Regions from separate parts of the Blautia acetigignens genome, predicted to be linked through region 2. Evidence: riboswitches for the same ligand, from Rfam matches in the RefSeq annotation. Region 2 holds a riboswitch; each other region holds the start of a gene.
The links. Region 2 has a riboswitch for cyclic di-GMP ahead of OCV70_RS20065 (response regulator). Riboswitches for the same ligand answer to the same signal wherever they lie in the genome.

Region 1: linked by a shared signal. The riboswitch ahead of OCV70_RS12010 (response regulator) and the one ahead of OCV70_RS20065 (response regulator) in region 2 are both predicted to bind cyclic di-GMP.
Region 3: linked by a shared signal. The riboswitch ahead of OCV70_RS14500 (ATP-binding protein) and the one ahead of OCV70_RS20065 (response regulator) in region 2 are both predicted to bind cyclic di-GMP.

What each region holds. Positions count from the first base shown of each region.
Region 1 covers NZ_JAOQJM010000009.1:89,429-96,011, forward strand. Annotated here, with positions in the region: gene OCV70_RS11990 (SLC13 family permease) at 1-838, opposite strand, end outside; gene OCV70_RS11995 (LysR family transcriptional regulator) at 1,252-2,163, shown strand; gene OCV70_RS12000 (hypothetical protein) at 2,236-2,856, opposite strand; gene OCV70_RS12005 (NanQ anomerase/TabA/YiaL family protein) at 3,007-3,462, opposite strand; gene OCV70_RS12010 (response regulator) at 3,607-3,981, opposite strand; cyclic di-GMP riboswitch class I at 4,406-4,481, opposite strand; tRNA gene OCV70_RS12015 (tRNA-Arg) at 4,633-4,704, shown strand; gene OCV70_RS12020 (DUF4869 domain-containing protein) at 4,814-5,272, shown strand; gene OCV70_RS12025 (P-loop NTPase family protein) at 5,278-6,252, shown strand; gene OCV70_RS12030 (GGDEF domain-containing protein) at 6,308-6,583, opposite strand, start outside.
Region 2 covers NZ_JAOQJM010000002.1:202,127-208,709, forward strand. Annotated here, with positions in the region: gene OCV70_RS03785 (ATP-binding protein) at 341-2,497, opposite strand; gene OCV70_RS03790 (substrate-binding periplasmic protein) at 2,481-3,296, opposite strand; gene OCV70_RS20065 (response regulator) at 3,349-3,747, opposite strand; cyclic di-GMP riboswitch class I at 3,924-3,999, opposite strand; gene OCV70_RS03800 (glycoside hydrolase family 3 N-terminal domain-containing protein) at 4,225-6,583, opposite strand, start outside.
Region 3 covers NZ_JAOQJM010000014.1:5,170-11,752, reverse strand. Annotated here, with positions in the region: gene OCV70_RS14520 (hypothetical protein) at 1-683, shown strand, start outside; gene OCV70_RS14515 (sensor histidine kinase) at 808-1,029, shown strand; gene OCV70_RS14510 (hypothetical protein) at 1,102-1,314, shown strand; gene OCV70_RS14505 (hypothetical protein) at 1,311-2,324, shown strand; cyclic di-GMP riboswitch class I at 2,528-2,603, shown strand; gene OCV70_RS14500 (ATP-binding protein) at 2,679-5,084, shown strand; gene OCV70_RS14495 (helix-turn-helix transcriptional regulator) at 5,308-5,760, shown strand; gene OCV70_RS14490 (lantibiotic protection ABC transporter ATP-binding protein) at 5,865-6,578, shown strand; gene OCV70_RS14485 (lantibiotic immunity ABC transporter MutE/EpiE family permease subunit) at 6,571-6,583, shown strand, end outside.

The DNA of each region.
Region 1 (6,583 bases), on a different contig from region 2:
GAAGTACAACCTTCAGGTCGATGGAAGCCAGCGCTTCTTTTTCAGAAAGAACTCCTGTCACTACCAGAACAATTGCACCGATGCATGCGGAAAGCTGAATGCTGATTCCGATCACTTCCTCGAAGATCATTGCAAGGATTACAAGAACCAGAACTACTAATGAAACGATCTGTTTCCATTTTGGAACATCACTGAAATCTTTCTGTTCTTCCACTGCTGCCCCTGCGACGCCTTTTCCATCCGGAAGGAACTTGTATCCGATGAAAATGAAGTAGAGGATTCCAACGATCAGCATCGGAATTCCAACTGGTGCATACATGAAGAAGCTTATGGAAAGTCCCATTTCCTGGAGTGCATTGACTCCCATCAGGTTTCCTGGTGCGCCGATGATGGAAAGATTTCCGCCAAGTGCTGCTGCAAATACCAGCGGCATCAGAAGGCGGCTTCTTGAATAGCCAGATTCATCGGCGATTCCACAGACTACGGGGATCAGCACTGCTGCTGTACCTGTGTTGGATAAGAATCCTGACATCACGCCTACGATGACCATGATCGCGATGATCAGTGTTTTTTCTGTTCTGGCAAATTTGGTAACCAGACCTCCGATTTTATTTGCCATTCCTGTTTCAAATAGTGCCTGTCCTACTACGAACATTCCGACGCAGAGGATTACGTTGCTGTTTACGTACTGTGAAAACGTTGTAGATACATCCAAAACTCCGGTGATCGTCAATCCAATCGCACAGATGGAAGCAGTGAGCCCAAGTGGAATTTTTTCGAGGATGAAACTAATGATGGTGAACACAAGAAACAGCAATGTGATAGTTGTGTGAGACATTTCTGTACTCTCCTTTCACGTGTTTGCTTTTTTTGTTTCGCATTTTTTCGCTTTGTATTTCTTCTGTCTCTATTTTCCGTCTTATTTTTCTCCTGAAAAGTATCGGCCGTACACGTTTCTTTTGATGACTTTATTATAGCCTGTGTACCTGTAAAAAAACAAATTAATGGGTTGCATAACCCCATAAAAATTTTTTATAGTCTCAATTTCCAGGTGTAGTTTTTGTGCAATATTGCTATGAGATAGCAATTATTTGAAATAAATATGGAAATTATTATAGGTATGTGGTATTTTTAAGAGGAAATGAGCCAGAAAGATATAGATTTCAAGACTTTTCTAAATCAGAATAACCACTTGGATTTGCTTTATGTAAACCTTACTTTATACAAAAATGTAATTTAGAGGTGCCTATTATGACTCTTAATCAACTCCGCTACTTCTGCACTGCCAGCCGCTGCCACAGCATCACCAAAGCAGCCGAAGAATTATATGTCACCCAGCCCACCGTGTCCGTAGCCATCCGTGACCTGGAAATCGAATTTGGAATCAGTCTTTTTTACCGGAAAGGAAATCAGCTGATCCTTACCCAGGAGGGAGAGGCACTTTACGAAAAAGCCACCTACATTCTTCAGTACTGCACCGAGCTTCAGGCTGACTACTCCAGCATGGCAAGAGTGAAACCGCCTCTTCGCATCGGGATTCCGCCCATGCTGAGCACGGTCTTTTTTCCGGAACTGCTCACTGCCTTTCGCCGGGAGCATCCGGAAATTGCTGTCGTTCTGGAAGAATACGGCTCTGTCCGCGCCTGCAATCTGGTTCAGGATGACACCCTGGATCTGGCTCTGGTTAATATGGAGCAGTATAATATTGATAAATTCCATAATGCGGTTCTGGCAAATGACCAGGTTGTTTTTTGTGTGAGTAAAGACCACCGACTGGCGGACAAAAAATCGGTTACTACCAAAGAAATGTCAAAAGAAGATATGGTTTTCTTCAACGCTGATTCCGTGCAGAACCAGCTGTTAAAAACACGGTTCGAAATGGACGGCTACACGCCTAATATCGTCATGCGCAGCAGCCAGATCTACACGACCCTGCAGTTTGTAAAAACCGGAAAATACGGCTGCTTCCTTTATACCAGCATGACTGACAAATTTGCCAGCTCCGGGATCGTCGGCATTCCCCTTAATCCGCCTGTTCGCGTAAAAATTGGAATGGTCTGGAAAAAGGGAAAATACATCAGCGGAGATATGCAGAAATTCCTGAACTTTACCAGGATGTACTACAGGGAACATCCGCTGACGCAGAAGAGTTCTGCGCCGTAAAGTTAATCATCAGAATACAAAAAGATACTACTTACCAGTAATATACTCATAAGTAGTATCTTTCCAATTTTACTAAATAAAGTACTCAATAACCTCTTCCACCGGCACTCTGGTTTTCTCATTATAAACCAGCACAGCCTCCCGGGCATTTACTTTTCCAAGGGCATACAGGACGTCTTCTTCACGGTTGAAATACCGGAAAGGCACTTCCCGGTTGTATGCTCTTGGATGTTCCAGATCAATGAGGATATCTTTTTCCTCGTAAGGCTCATCCCAATAATAAGGATCAAACAGCAAAATACTGCCGTCCTTCACTCCGGTAAGGAGCACATAATGGGGTTCATCCAGAAACAGTCTTACCACGGCTGCCCCGCCATGACTCAGTGCCTGGTTAATCCTACTCCCCGGACCTATGTACACCTCAGATCCCGACAAATATTCACTGCTTACCGTCATCATCCCAAGGTTCCCAAACTCATTCAGCCAATTGGAAAGAAACATCATGGCCGCCCTGGATGTACCTCTTTTTCCCGGAATGCCTTCTTTGCTGTAGCAGTCCAGACAGTAAAGCATGGTATTTCGGATCACCTCCGGCGGGATCTCATCCCTGTCAAACAGATAAATAATCGCATTCAACATGGATGTGGGTCCGCAGTCATATTCTGAAATCTGATAATGCAATGGATTTTTCACGATTTATGCCCCCTCTTTTGTACAACTCCTCAAATAATATGTCATTATAAAAATGCTACTTACAAGCATGATACTTATAAGCAGCATATTATATGGTTCCTGTTTTTTCAATAAGAAATTATATTGTATTTCCCTTCCGTCACAAACAGCTTATTTCACTGGAATCTTAAACACAATTTTCTTCGCAGGTGCCGGCTCGTCTGCTGCAACTCCTGGCATGTGTCCGTCATCCGGTGCATAGAAGCCGAACATTCCCGGCTCCAGTACCGTATACCCCTGCCATGGACCAGCCACATAAAGAATAGAATCACTCTCCGGTGTCATGTCATTCTCCACTGTAAGATTCCGCAAAGAAGCCCAGTAGATTTTCTCTTTTCCCTCTATTAGATACTGTAAATCACAATATTTCTTGTGGGATTCCATCTGTGAGCCCTCTAACGGTCTTGTAGTATAACTCTGCACAGAGGCAAACACACCATTTTCCAGATCATATCTGCCCGCCGGAAGATTTTCCTTCTTCTGCTTCTCAATAAATGCCAGAACCATGTCTGCATACTCCTGCAAATCTCCATAAAGATGCAGCTTGTCCGCATAATCTGTAATCATAAAAACTTCCCCCTCCATTTTTTACTTGACTGCTTCATCATCGCAGTCCTCTGTTTTTCAGGTAATTTGATTATATTAGTTTAAATGGATTCGCGCCATTACATTTTGCCTGACTTCTGATTTTCTTTTCGAGAAAATACGTCTCTACAGCCACCGTCTCAGCACATCCCTGAGCCGTGTCATGTCCAGTGGTTTGGAGATGTGTTCGTTCATTCCTGCATTTTTGGCAAGCAAAATGTCTTCTGCAAAGGCATTGGCAGTCATGGCTACAATGGGGATAGTTTTTCCGTCCTGTTTGTGGAGCGAACGGATTGCTGCCGCCTGCCTGTTCTCCCCTTCAGTCCATGCCAGCGGAGAAATTGCTATGGATTTAAACTGCTTCTCATTCATTGTGCAGTACTCGAACCGGAAAATATCCTCCGGCTTTTTCAGCCTGCTCCTGATATTTTCCGGGGAAAAGGCCTCTTCCAGGGTAAGCTCACTGGAAACCGTCTTAAACTTAGACGCCATAGCTGCCACAATTTGATCCCCTGGCTGATAAGCTTAAGATTCTCCTGCATCTGCATTTCGCCTTTACCGCTGATATATCGAAACCGATCATTTTCAATATAAGCACAGTTTTTTCCATAAACCACATTTTTCAGTGATCCAGAGGTTCTGTTCATAAATTCCTCATAGCTGTACCCAAGATTATGCAGGAAAAATTCACTGATATAAGCAATCGTCAAATTTTCATCATAATATCCTGCAATAAAACCAACGGCGTGATTGTGGTAAATTGTTGATTGTATTGCAGAATAAGCTTCCTCACTAAGCTACAGTTCCTCAACGGAATACAAAAGTTCCTCTTTATATAACTGTTTCTTCATTTTCACTCTACTCCATCTATATAAAAAAACACATACTGCAGCATTCGCCATAGTATGTGTTCCTATCCCGATTATTCTGCAGCTGGCTGCCATTTTACAGGCCCTATAGTTTTGCGTCACAGCCTTTCGACTGCTTTGCCCATTTATAAATTTGTTTAGAACATTGTATACAATCTCTCTCTGAATTGCAATTGTTTTTCAACAGGTTTCCTAATTTATTTTTATCCGTTTTGCCATTTCCTCACGAAAGAAAAACCTTGTAATTTGTTTCTAAATATAGTACAATTGTACCTACAGATTTGTCCTGTTAGTTTAACGGATAAAACAAGCGCCTCCTAAGCGCTAGCTGTGGGTTCGATTCCCGCACGGGACGCTTATCTAGGAAAGCGGGTGAAACTCCAACGGAGGTGTTGGAATTTCACTCGCTTTTTGTTTTTCCCAGACTGACAGCTCAAAATTTATATCTGCATCGGAGGCATTATATGCTGACAATCATATACGGAGACGAACCGCAAAGTATTTACAATACGAATGTTTATTTTAAAAATACTTATGATCCGGAATGGTTTGAAACAGAACTTGCCAGAAAAATGGTTGAAGATATTGATCACTCAAATATTTTAAGCAGTGAATGTATTAGCAGTCCTGTTCTGGGACAAATCCCACCAGAAAGATTATCTGGCGGAGTCAAGACTTTGTTATTGATTCTAAATGAGCCAGACAAAATTTTTAATGCATCTGCATGTGGTGATAATTGCGCAAAATGGCTGTTAGAAATTGGAAAGATCAAGGACATAACAATTAATCTCAGGCATATGATGGACTTTGGAAAAAATACTGCCTTTGAAATAAAAGTAAAAAACGGAGGCGAACTTGTCCATTCCATGCGTGAACTGCTTCCAATAGCCAGTAAATATCTAAATGAAATGAAACCGGAGTGATAAGCATGAAAGGTTCTCATAGAATAATTGTTGAATCACGAAAAGTAAAATATGATTTTATTATAAAACGAAATATCACAATTCTTACAGGAGACAGTGGTTCAGGAAAAACCGTATTAATTGATCTCATTCATGATTACAGAAGATACGGTGCTGACAGCGGAGTACAACTCTCTTGTGACCGTGCATGCCGTACAATTGATAGTGAAGACTGGGAAAGAGAATTAAAAGAAATTTCAGATAGCATCATATTTATTGATGAGGGAAATCGTTTTCTAAAGTCAAAAAAATTTGCAGAACTGGTACAAGGTTCTGATAACTATTTCGTAATTGCAACCCGCGAAAAGCTTCCAACGCTTCCCTACAGCATTAATGAAATATACGGTTTTCGTGAATCCGGCAAATTCCATAATACCAGACAGACTTATAACGAACTGTATCATTTATACGGTGAAATTTCCGCAGAAACTACCATAGTTCCGCAAATGATAATTACAGAAGATTCCAATTCCGGTTACCAATTTTTTTCTGAATTAGCAAAAGCTCAAAAGATTACTTGTATTTCAGCAGATGGAAAATCAAATATCATTCAAAAGCTGGAAGAAAATCGAGATATAAAAGGAACAAAACTTATTATAGCTGATGGAGCTGCTTTTGGTTCTGAAATGCGTGAGCTAAATGTATATTTAAATAACATCGAAAATGCGGCGCTATATGCGCCGGAATCTTTTGAATGGCTGTTGCTCTCATGCAATATTATACCAAATATAAATGTGCAAAATATTTTGCAAAAACCGGAAGACTATATAGAAAGCAAGGACTTTGTCAGCTGGGAAAGATTTTTTACTGCACTGCTGATAGATAAAACCAAAACTTCTTCTGTATGGTCTTACACCAAAAAGAAACTCTCAAAAGCATATTTGTCTTCTAAAGTTATAAATTCAGTAAAGAAATTTATGAAATTGATTAAATGGGTATAATCGCCGGGCCACTCGCTTCAAGGTGGCTCGGCGATTATCTATAAGTCTGCTTAACTTACTTCTCTTTCATCTTAAACGCAGCCTTTCCATTTTGTTTCACGTTATACAACGCGGAATCGGCGTTTCGGCACAGGGAGATGAAATCTTCGCCCTGATCTGGGAAAGCGGCTCCGCCGGCGCTGGCTGACAGCTGCACCTGTTCGCCGGTTGGAAGCGTCAAGTGAGAAATCATCCTCTGGAAATCTGCCATATAGTTCTGCACTTCTTCCACCGTCAGGTTCTTTAAATAAACTACAAACTCGTCACCGCCATATCGGCCGATAATACTTTC
Region 2 (6,583 bases):
GTATTCCGCCGCCCGTATCTGTAAAACGGACCAGAAACATCCTTCATCCGCACCAGAACCGGAAGAACCTGCCCCGCAGCAAATCTCCCAGATCTTCCAGAAGTTTAATATACTGGCTTTTATCCGGATCATTCAATAAAAGGACAGACCGGATTGCCTGTATTTTGCCAGTATTCGTCAATCTTATTCACCGCCTTGCTTTAATCGAATATACGTTCTATTATGATACCATATTCCTTACCGCACTTCAAGCAATCTTTCACTATAAAAAATATAAGAAAAGATTCTGACACACACCTTTCAGTGTGTGTGCACCGCTTATTTAACATTACCCTATCAATTATTTCACCAATTTATGAATTACTTTTACCAGTAATTCCACATCAACAGGCTTAGCAACATGTTCATCCATTCCTGCTTCTTTTGCTCTTATTCTGTCCTCCGTGAACGCATTTGCTGTCATTGCAATGATCGGTATTACCTTTGCATCCTCTCTGTCCAGAGACCTGATTATTTTTGTAGCTTCATAACCATTCATGATCGGCATCATAATGTCCATAAGAATGACATCAAATTCACCAGGCTCACTTTTTTTGAATACTTCGATCGCTTCCTGTCCATTCCATGCTTTTGACACGTGAGCGCCTTCATTCTGAAGCATAAATTCGGCGATTTCCATATTCAGCTCATTATCTTCTGCCAGAAGAATATTCAACCCCTTTATAGATTTTTCTGATGCATCCGTCTGTTCTTCATGTTTATCCGCATCCAGATCTATTTTAAATGGAACCCGGATCACAAATGTCGTCCCTACGCCTTTTTCACTTTCAAAAGTAATGGTTCCATCCATTTTCTCGACCAGCTTCCTTGAAATGGCCATTCCCAGTCCGGTTCCGGCAAACTTTGTGCGGCTTCCCGTATGTTCCTGTGCAAATGGTTCAAACACACATTTCTGGAACTCCTCAGTCATTCCGATTCCTGTATCCTGGCAGACAAATTCCATTGTCGTCATTTCTGGCTGTTCGGATGGAATTTCAATGCAGCTGATATAGATATGTCCGTTTTCTCTGTTATATTTCACCGCATTGGACAGAATATTCATCATCACACGTTTCACATATCCCGGACTTCCAATAAGAGCACAGTGCGTGATTTCTTTCTTCTCCCATTTGATCCGGATATTCTGTTCTGCTGCCATCTGCTCGATCACAACAAATACTTCCATGAAAATTTTGTTCAGATTAAATGGAATCTTTTCCAGAACGATTTCACCTGACTCAAGCTTACTCATGTCCAGAACATCATTTACCAGTTCCAGCAGCAGATTGGATGCCTCTTTCACCTTTGTTCTGTATTCTGTCTGCTTTTCTATATCATCTGCATAATGATCTGCCATATTTACCATGCCACAGATTCCATTGATTGGAGTCCGGATATCATGACTCATTCGCTGTAGAAGCTCTGTTTTTGTCTCATTGGCTGCTTCTGCCTTTTTTGCTGCTATCAGAAGTTCTGCTTTATATTTTTCATCTTTTTCCTGTTCCTGTTTCCGGTGTGCCAGATTGGTTCTGTATGTCCAGAACCAGAATATACTAAACATCAGAAAATAAAGAAAAATAACGCTTATCACACTTAATGGAAGATTATGGAACACTTCTGTATCCGGAAGATACGCATAGATATAATAATCTCTCTGCTTAAGCATGATTCCGTAACATCCGATTCCTTCATTTTTCAAATGGTAAATGTGTTGACTATCTGTATGCCTCTTCATTGCCTGAACAACTTCGTTGTCAGCCGTATTCTGCCCCAGCAAGCTCTCATCATTGCTGGCAACAACGATCCCCTCGTCTGCAACAATAATCGTTCCATCTTTCTGGATACTATAACCATTTAAAAGTCCCTGTATCGTCAGTGTATAATTTCTGGCAAATTCAGGAGGTGTGTAATAGTAGATTGCCACAATACCCGGTGCATCTTTTCTGGCACAGGCTGCAACATCAATATAGGATCCGTCTTCCCTGGCAAACCGTTCTGAATAAGATCTTTCTTCATATCCGGCAAAATCCATAATAATATCTTTTTGCAGATATGCCGTAATTTCATTGGCCAGAGATTCATCCGTGCTGTATTCACAGTCTATCTTTCCCTCTGTATCCAGTACAATGATACCATCCACCCAGAGAGTCTGCAGATTTTCTTTCAGGAACTCCTGACTTAGCTGACCATCATTTTCTGTTTCCATGTCGATATTTGTACTCATCTGTCTGGCACTTTCAATGGCACGGAGAAGACTTTTGGATTCTGAAGATTCATTATAATGGGTGTAGGTGGAGCACTGCACTTTCACATAGTTTACAATCTCCACCATTCTTTTCTCTGCTTCCTCTTTTTCTGCGTGAAAGAAATAAAACAGAGAGGCTACAGCCACACAGATTCCAATCAGACCGCCGAGCAGCTGGATTCGTTTTTCTTTTTTCTTAATATCCAAGATCATCCACCTCCAGATACTTCTGGGGATCATCCAGATATTTTTCAATAATTTTCAAGGATGTGCCATCCTGACGCATTTCTTCCAGTGTCTGGCTCATCTGTTCACAGATTCCTCTGTCATCATCTTTTGCAAAAGCAACACCTATTCCAGTGATCATCAAAGGCTCTTCCAGAATACGGAAGCTTGCATCATAATCTTTCATATACTGAACAATAGATTCCTCATGTGCGGCGACTGCATCTACATATCCTTTTCCCAGAAACGTATAGATCAGCTCCCTGTGTCCCAGGCTGATCAGATTGCCCAGCTTTGGGATTCTCTCATCCGTCCGGTTCAGAAAGATGCCTTCCGGTTTGGTTGTGGACTGAACAGCCAGGTTCTTTCCCTCCAGGTCACTCAGTGTATAGATATCACTATTCTCATTTACCGCAACCACCTGACGGCTTGCTATATATGGTCCCGCCCAGCGGTAATCATCAAGACGCCCTTCCATGGAAAAGCAGCCCATGATACAGTCAATCTCTCCGCTTTCCACCATTTCTTTTTTCTTCTCCCAGTTGATCTGGACAACCTCCACCTGATATCCCATTCTTTTGAAAGCTTCTGTAGCCAGTTCTACATCAATTCCCGTCGGTACACCATCCTCATTCAGATAATTATATGGTGGATAGTTGTCGCTGCCGAGGGTAATAATAGGCTTTTCGTTTTCTTCTTTCGTGTTATCTGTGTTTTTACACCCTGCCAGGGTGACTGCTAAAATTCCCGCAAGCAGAATGCCTGCAATCACTCTTTTTCCTTTCATTTTCTATCTATTCCTAACTATCCTTTTCGATTTTTTTATGTCTGGTTACTTTTCATTTGTCACTGTTCAGTGACCTGCGGTTCGATACCCCCACGAATTTTATGCTTCTGATTGTCTTTTCCAGTACCTTCATCTCAACCGGTTTTGAAATATGTACGTTCATACCAGCCGCAAAGGAATACTGGATATCCTCCGAAAATGCATTGGCAGTCATGGCAATGATTGGAATCGTCTTATTGATTGTTTCCAGTTTTGTGTTATTTTCTCTTTCAACTTCAATTGCTTCACTCTGTTTTTTTCTAAGCACTGTTACGATAGCTGTAATTACACAAACTGCCGCAACAACTGCAAACAGAATGATAAAGCACATGAATTGTACCTGGACATAATCCCATTTTGTGCCCATAACATCTTCCAGATTTAAAAACATCTGATGGGTCACTTCATCCATCTGATTCAGCCGTTCTTCATAAATAAGCTTTTTTATTCGTACAGCCCGTAAGACATAACAGCACAGTTACAACAGATACACCAAATATTTTTTTCAATTTCATAATTTTCCTTTCATCTTCTGTTGATAAGTCATTCCGCAAAAAAAGCACTGTCAAACAGACAGTGCATCTCATTTCATGCAACTGGCTGCCATTTTACAGGCCCTGTAGCTTTGCGTCCCAGATTTTCATCTGGTTTGCCGATTTCCTTATTATGGCTTTTAAACTTATGCAAAAAACTGGTTTTATTATACTCTAATGTTCTACTATACACAAGATAAACATTACCGTTTTAACGTTCGAAAATAAAAAAAGAACAGCCGATACATATACTCGAACTGTTCTTCTACTTTTCTTACATACGTCTGAACAACCTCAGCTCCGTCTCTGTCACCTGTATAGGTAACCGAAGCTTTGATTCCATCCCACTTTCATCCTTATTCAGCATTCTTTCTTTTCTTATATCCTCTGATTACCAGTACTTCCATTCCTGCCATGAAAAGTGCTATTACAATGTCGATACCAATTCCTGCTTTTTTCCAGTTTTCCATACCTGTTTCTTCATGTTCTCCATCATAAGCCCAGCTGCTTACAACTGTATACATGACATTTTTGCAGGCATTCCTCATCTGAAGTACAGATGTTGGATGCTCCGGATTGGCTACATTGTTCTCTTCTCCGTTGAATGTGGACAACATTGCATCTACTCCATTCGCCAAAGCTGCATCTGCATTCATAAATCCATGACCATTGTTTCGGAAGAAGTCTGTAAGCGCCATTCCCCTGAATCCCCATTCATCTCTGAGAACTGTATTCATAAGGTTACTGCTTTCTCCAGTCCATTTATCTCCAAGGAAGCTCCAGGAAACCATAACCGCATTTGCGCCACCCTGTTTTACAGAAATTTCAAATGGTTTCAGATAGATTTCCCGGATTGCCTGCTCATTTGACCAGACACTTACCATCTTTGCATTTCCCTCATACAGAGCAAAATGTTTGATATAAGAATAAACTCCATATTTTCTTGCTCCTTCTACTGCTTTTGCTCCCATATTTCCTGCAAGAACTCCATCTTCTGAAAAGTATTCATAGTTTCTTGCTCCAAATGCAGTTCTATGAGTATTCATACCTGGTGCATACCAGCCCTCTGCACCCATTTCCTGACTGATCTTGCCCATGTATTCACCCCAGGCCTGTGCAAGTTCCTTATTCCATGTGGAAGCAACCACAACTTCAATTGGAAATCCAATAGAACCAACTCCTGTAAAGTTGTTATTAATTGCTGCTGGTCCATCGAAATCAAGTGTAGCCACTTTTCCCACAGAATCCATGGCTGCTGTCTGATAACCAGCCATTGCAATCATATTTGTCATTTCGTCAACAGTAAGCTGATCCAGAAGTTTTTCCCAACGAGGATCGTCATAATCAGCATCACGCATATCAGCTAATGTAAGTCCATTATCTGCTCCCGTTGTCGGCATTACATCCTCATCATTGAGGTATGTAGTCTTATCAAAGTTGCTGTTCAGATGATATTCAGAAACATATGGCTCACCCAGCTCTGCAGATGCCGGTGCTGCTGTAGCCTCTTCATAATTTGCAAAATGATCTGCTCGTGATAAATATGTCACATCGCCTTTTGCATCTTCAAATACATTTGTTGCTGCAGTATCATCTGATGCTCTTTTATTTTCTCCCTTATATACTACATCTTTATCTGCAGTATAAGTTTTCTGATCCAGCACAGTATGTGAATCGCTGTTGATAGAAATCATATAATCGCCTTTTTCAAGAACATATGCTTTTGCAGTATTCTCATCATAAGAGGCCATATCTTCTATACTGAATGTAGCTGTAACAATCTGAGATTCTCCCGGCTGAAGCAGATCTGTTTTTGCAAACTCGATCAGATTTGCAGATGCTTTCTCAATTCCGCCATTTGTATATGGCGGTTTATAATACACTTCTACTACATCTTTTCCGGCAACATCTCCGGTGTTGGTTACTTCTACATCTACAGAAATCTGTCCGTCTTTTTCCTCCAGTTCACCCATTTTCTGTTCAAATTCCGTGTAACTCAGACCATATCCAAATGGATACTGTACAGTCTTATCGTAATCAATCGCACCTTCCTGTGCAGCTGTTTCATAGTACTTGTATCCTACATAAATGCCTTCCACATAATTGGTAAATGCCGGAGCATACACCTGCGCAGTTCCTGCGTTCATTCCTTCAACGGCCATATCTGCCAGATTTGTATACTCCGTTTTTTCTGCATTATTCCACCACGGAGCAGTTGTCATATCATAAATAAATGTATCCGGTGTTTTTCCGGAAGGATTGACTTCACCTGAAAATACTTTACCAAGTGCATTAAATCCCACATTTCCCGTTCCGGGGCACCATACAACAGATTTAATCTGAGGATATTCATCTGCGAAACCAAGTTCAAACTGATTTGCTCCATTATAAATCACAATCACATTATCAAAGTTTGAGCAAACCATATCCACCATATCTCTCTCAGTTTGTGAAAGCTGTAAATAATGCTCTCCCTCAGGAAAATCATCATATTCATCTGAATTATTATCATATGCTGCTTTTCTTACATCCATAGGAATATCATTATGACCTTCACCTGCTTTTCTGGAAAGAACCACAGCTGCCACATCAGAATATTCTTTCGCGCTTTTAATAAGCTCAGCACTGTAAGTATCTACAGGTGGCTCCGGTAATGTCCAGCTCTGTTTCTGGATAGACATTTCCGGATTATCTGCACCATAATTGTTATAAAAA
Region 3 (6,583 bases), on a different contig from region 2:
TTACCTCCAGTCCCAATTATATGCTGAACTGTGGGCTTGGAATTATTCTTCTGCCTGTTGCAGGTATTGCATTTCTGGTAAAGGGAAAAGGTTTATGTATGATCTTGAACCAGGTATTTTGGGATCGGCCGGGCTCGGTTATGCTGATCCTTTGTGCAGCCCTTTGTGCCCTGGCATCCATGAATGATATGTCAGCGCCATCTGTTTCATTAGAGGGGAAAAACCTCTGGCTGATTCAGTCACTTCCCATTACACCCTGGCAGGTACTAAGAGCTAAACTGCTCCTGCATGCAGGGCTGACAGGGATCCCTATGCTGTTCTGTGTTATTTGCATGGCAGTGACAGGAATCTGTCCATGGGAACAACTACTTTTAAGCTTTGTACTGGGTTTGGGATTTTTATTATTGATGGCACTGTCAGGACTTTTCCTGGGTCTCAAAATGCCAAATCTAAATTGGACCAGTGAACTGGCACCAATAAAACAGAGTGCCTGTGTTGCGGTTAATCTTTTTGGAGGATTTTTATATACGCTTTTGTTTGCAGCCGGTTATTTAATGACCGACCTGTGGAAAATGGGCTTTGCAGGATATACAGGAATATTCACAGGAATTACTTTCCTTTTATGTCTGGTTTTATATAGATGGTTGAAAAAGAAAGGAAGCCAGATACTGGCGGAGCTGTAATATGTGAGTCGGTGCATTTTTTTGCAAGGATGATTTTCTAAAAAACAGGCAATTCTGGAAGCAAAAGAAGAGACCAAAAAGTAATATTCCAAGACATAGTTAGGGAGCCCTAATCGTAGAATTGATGGTCTGTGTGCTCCAAGGGCTGCACCACACCTGGCTGATCAGCGGAATGGGGATCACGCTGATGACCCTGACTTTTTACCTGACCCTGGAGAACCCGGACATTATCCGCGCAGAGCTTACAGAACAGAAGATGTCCATGCTGTACCTGAAAAGCCAGGTCAATCCCCATTTCCTCTATAATACCCTGGATACCATCCGGATCCAGGCAGAACTGTACTGATTTATAGGAAGCAGTTACTGGGTCTTTTGTTTTACTCTAAAATGAACAAATTAGTAGATTGGAGCAAAGAGTATGTATCAGTCAGATTTACAAAATAAAACATCAAAAGTGATAATAAAGGAGTTGAAAGAAATGTTTGACAGGATTGATTTCCACGTCAGAGAACCGGAAACAGGAAATTTCCACATCCCTGCATGGGCAAAAGAAGAACATATGGAACAAAGTGTTTCAGAAAAAGAATTTTGGAGTTATGAAATAACAAAAAATGAGGAGACAAGATTATGAAAAAGTCAGTATTGTTATTAATTTTAACAGCCATGGCCATTACAGCAAGTGCCTGCAACGGATCTGATGTAACAGGCACCATGACAATGAACAGCAGTGCAAAGCAGGAGGCGAAAAGCACAGAGGCTTCTATAGCTGGGAATGAAACCTCTCAAAATACCACAACTACCTCTTCTGCCGTTACAGAACTGGACAATATGCTGAATGAAATCAACACGGATGTCCAGCCTGGAACAGCAGGCAGTTCCTTAAAAACTGTAAAAATGGCAGCCAATCTTCTGGACTGGGGAACCGAAACCAGCCTTAGTCAGGAAGAAATCAAAAGTGAGACTGTCCGGTGGCTGTCGGATAAAGGAAACGACGAACAGGCGGAATTTTCCCAGAAGATGGCAGATGTATATGATGCATACCAGGAACTCCTTGGAGAGAATGCTGAAGAACTGCTTTCGTCAGCTGGTTATACTGGCAAAGGGTATCCATGGGGCAGCTCAAAAATTGAGGCAATTGAAACTATCAAAGATGTGGTACAGCTTCCTGAGAATCGTGAGGATGCTGTAGCGATGGAACCTACAGAAACAGATGTGACGAGCGGTCAGGACAACCAGGATGGACAGCCGGATGCCGGGCAGTCATCTGATTGTAATTATCAGTCCCAGACAGAACAAACCGACTTCCCAGGACCAGATACTGCCATGCTTGTAAATCTGAGGGGTGATACCACAACAGTTTATAAACTGGCTGATGGCAGATATATGGACCGGACCAATACGGTATATACCTTTGATGGCGTAGACACCTGGATCGATGAATCCGGCGTAGAGTGGAATGAAACAGTCCAGACCTCTGAGGCAGAGGAAAATGTACAAGATCCTTATGATCTGTACTCCTGGGATCCGGAAACCGGAACCTATATCCCATATCAGCAGTCAGACGGAAATGGAGAGCCAATCGGAAGAGGAAATGGCTGGTACTATTATGATGACGAAGCCGGAACTTATATACTCTGGTAAAAAAGCGTGAAGGATATCCATGAGGCTGAGGATCTGATTTGGATGTAAGGACTGATTAGAATAAGCACAACGAGTCGGAGGTCACGGGTAGCAAAGTGGCTTCCGGCTTTTTTTGGCATTAAGGCGGTGATGTTTTCCTTGTGTAAAGTGGAGTAAGGGGGGTATAATAAAATCAGTTTTTTGCATAATTTTAAAAGCTATAATAAGGAAATCAGCAAACCAGATGAAAGTCTGGGACGCAAAGCTACAGGGCCTGTAAAATGGCAGCCAGTTGCATGAAATGAGGTGGGGCTGTCTGTTTGGCAGTGCTTTTAATTTGTATATCTAAAGATATTATTCGAGAGGGACATGTTTATGAAAAAGTTGAACGATGAGGATATACAGGCATATTTTCAGGCAGGAAACTCTGGATTCTGGAAAGTAGAGTCTGAAGAAGGAAAAAAGACAAGACTGTATACAGATGAAATCACAGATGAACTGTTTGGAATTACAGAAGATTTGTCTCCGGAAAAATGTATGGAGTATGTGGCAGAACATATTTATCCGCAGGAGAGGGAGTGCTTCTGGGATTACATGGAAGAACTGAAAAGCCATGAATCAGAAGCTGTTTACCGTTATATGCATCCTGTAAAGGGAGTCATTTATATACGCTGTACAGGAAGGAGAGTCCCATCTCCAGACAACATGATCAGGATTGTGGGCTATCATCAGGAAGCAGGAGATATTGTCCATTTTGAAAAAGAAAAACTTCTGGAGAACCGATTGCTGCAACAGAACCAGCATTTAAAGGATGAAAACAAAAACCAGATTTCTTATTATAAAGAACTTCTGGATACGATAAGTGTTGGAGTGCTGTCCTATACCTTGCCAGAGCATGAGCTTGTCCATATGAATGCAGAAGCTATGCGCATCTATGGAGTGGAGACAGTTGGGGAAGCACAGGAAAATCTGGGCAGGCTCATAGGGGCTGTGTCCTATTTAAATCAGAATGTAATTGAGAAACTGATGGATATGCGGTACCATGACGGAGCTGTTTCTTATGAATGTGTAATCCCTGACGGAAAGGGACATCTGACACCGGCGATTGCGAAGACGGAAATTTTTTATACATCAGACGGGAAAAAAACAATACTAACCACATTCCTTGATATTTCTGAAAATGTTACTCTGAAAAAATCACTGAAAGAAGCACAGGAAAGCAATGCAGTCATATCCGCAATTTCAAAGATTTACTGGACGATTTATTCTATGAACCTACGAACAGACAGTTTTGAAGAAGTTGTCGGGGGCGAGGTGATGCATCGGTTGACAGGCAGTCACGGATGTGCTTCAGAAGCATTTCGTACCGCACGGAAAAGTGTTGTTTCCAGAGAGGATCAAAAAACCATGCGGGAGTTCTTTGAGGTTACAACGCTGGCAGCCAGGCTGCAGCAGGAAGAGACGATTGCGAGAGAATATCTTGCTGCAGACGGGCACTGGCATATGGGACGATTCATTGTGAAGCAGCGTGATGCAAACGGAACTGTTACGGAGGTGCTTTATGTAGCACGTGACATTACGGAAGAAAAAAAGCAAGAGTTCGAATATCAGGAACAGTTGAAAAGAATTGCCCAGGAAGCGGAAAAAGCGAATATTTCAAAAACTGATTTTCTCAGACGAATGAGTCATGATATCCGGACTCCAATCAATGGAATCCGTGGAATTACGCAGATTGCAAACCATTTTCCGGAAGATCTGCAAAAACAGCAGGAGTGCAGAGATAAAGTCCTGACAGCATCTGGATTTCTTCTGAATCTTGTGAATGATATCCTGGATATGAATAAAATGGAATCTGGAACATTGCAGCTGGAAGAAAAAACTTTCGATTTACGCAAGGTGCTGGGAGAATCGACCGGTATTGTTGAGATGCAGGGACATGAAAAGGGAATTTCACTGAACCTGGGAGCTGTCAATATCATACATAATCAATTGGTTGGAAGTCCTCTTCATCTTCAGCAGATCCTGCAGAATATAGGAAGTAATGCAGTAAATTATAATCATGTGGGTGGCAAGATTATTGTTGGCTGCCAGGAAATCAGTTCTGATGACCGGACCGCAGTATTCGAATTTACCTGTACAGATAATGGAATTGGGATGAGTGAAGAGTTTCAGGAGCATTTGTTTGAACCTTTTACACAGGAAAACAGACTGGAACAGAAAGCAAATATGGGAACTGGTCTGGGAATGACTATTGTCAGCCAGTTAGTAAAACTGATGGGAGGGCAGATTTGTTTTACCAGTAAAGTGGATGAAGGAACTTCATTTGTGATTACATTGCCGTTCCAGATTTCCTCAGACAGAGAATCAAAAATGCCAGAATCATCCGTTGAGAATGTTTCACTGAAAGGAAAAAGAGCACTTCTTGTTGAAGATAATGAATTGAATATGGAAATTGCACAATTTATATTGGAAAATGAGAACATGCTGGTTCGCTGTGCATGGAATGGAAAAGAGGCAGTGGATATTTTTGCCCGGGCAAAGCCAGGAGAATATAATTTGATATTAATGGATATCATGATGCCGGTTATGGATGGCCTGGAAGCAGCAAGACAGATTCGGGCGATGGATCGTCCTGATGCAAAACTGATCCCTATTGTAGCCATGTCTGCAAATGCTTTTCAGGATGATGTGGAGCGCAGCAAAAAGGCAGGAATAAATAAGCATATTGCAAAACCATTGACGGGGGAAAGTGTAATCAGGGAGATTAAAAGTATGCTATAGATCAACGAATCCAGTATAAACATTTTGTGGGGATATTTTTCCAACCAATGATGCACCAGTATTGTACATGGCTGGATTCTGTGATTGGTAAGACAAATTCCTATTGTAAAAGAGTCATGACCAAAGCGAGATAACTAAATCATGTAGATAGCTTATGGCAACAACAGGTTGCTTTTCAGACTGCGGATTTATCGATATGATAAAGACAACGGAGGTGACGACTATGGAAACAAAAAAGATAATTCTTAAACTTAGAACAGAAAGAGGAATGTCACAGGACGAGCTGGCAGATAAAATTATGGTTACAAGGCAGGCAGTATCACGCTGGGAAAATGGTGATACCGTTCCCAATACTGATACACTTAAGCTCTTATCTAAAGAATTTGATGTTTGCAAGTTATGGGATGCAGGAGAAAAGGGACTTACATTATCTGCTTTTGAATGGGAGAAGGATAGAAAAACGCTGATATATGGGCAGGTAGACTATATGTATGGAGAAGCACTTTATAAGCCTGAAATGAAAGAAGGAAATCCTATAAGGTTATATAGTTTGGATGAAATCACGGAGATATTCGGTAAATTAGGACTTCGTATTTGTAACAGCTTTGCTGATTTCAGTGGAAAGTCGAGTTCTGATAATGATATTCAATTGATGGTTTATTCCATACGAGAATAAAAATAGAGTAGACGAATTATTTAGCAATCTTCATCAAATCTTTATTTTTTTCTGTTAGGTTATATTTCAGTAAGAAATGAAATATGGAAGGAAGGATAGTAAAGATGGAAATGATGTTGCAGACACAAAATTTGTGTAAATATTTTAGAAAGCAGAAAGCGGTAAATAATGTTTCACTTAATATAGAAAAGGAACAGATTTATGGACTGCTTGGACCGAATGGTGCGGGAAAATCTACCACATTGAAAATGTTGACTGGTATGATGAAACCAACTGCAGGAAAGATTTACTTTGATGGAAAACTTTTGGATAGGAAAGATTTATCAAAAATAGGAGCGTTAATTGAAAATCCGCCTATTTATGAAAATCTTTCCGCCAGAGAGAATTTGAAGGTAAGACAATTATTGCTTGGTACAGATGAAAACAGAATTGATGAGGTCTTGCAGATTGTATCACTTACAAACACCGGAAAGAAGAAAGCAGGACAGTTTTCTTTGGGAATGAAGCAAAGACTAGGCATTGCAATGGCATTGCTTGGAGAACCGGAACTTTTGATATTGGATGAACCTACGAATGGATTAGATCCAATAGGCATCGAGGAATTACGAGAGCTGATCCGGTCTTTTCCGGAACAGGGAATCACTGTAATTCTCTCCAGTCATATTCTCTCAGAGGTACAGTTACTTGCAGATAAAGTCGGGATTATTTCAGGTGGAATCTTAGGATACGAAGGAGCATTAAAGCAGGGAGATAATCTTGAAGATTTGTTTATGAATGTGGTAAGAAAAAACCAGAAAGCAGGTGAAATCCATGGTTAATATTA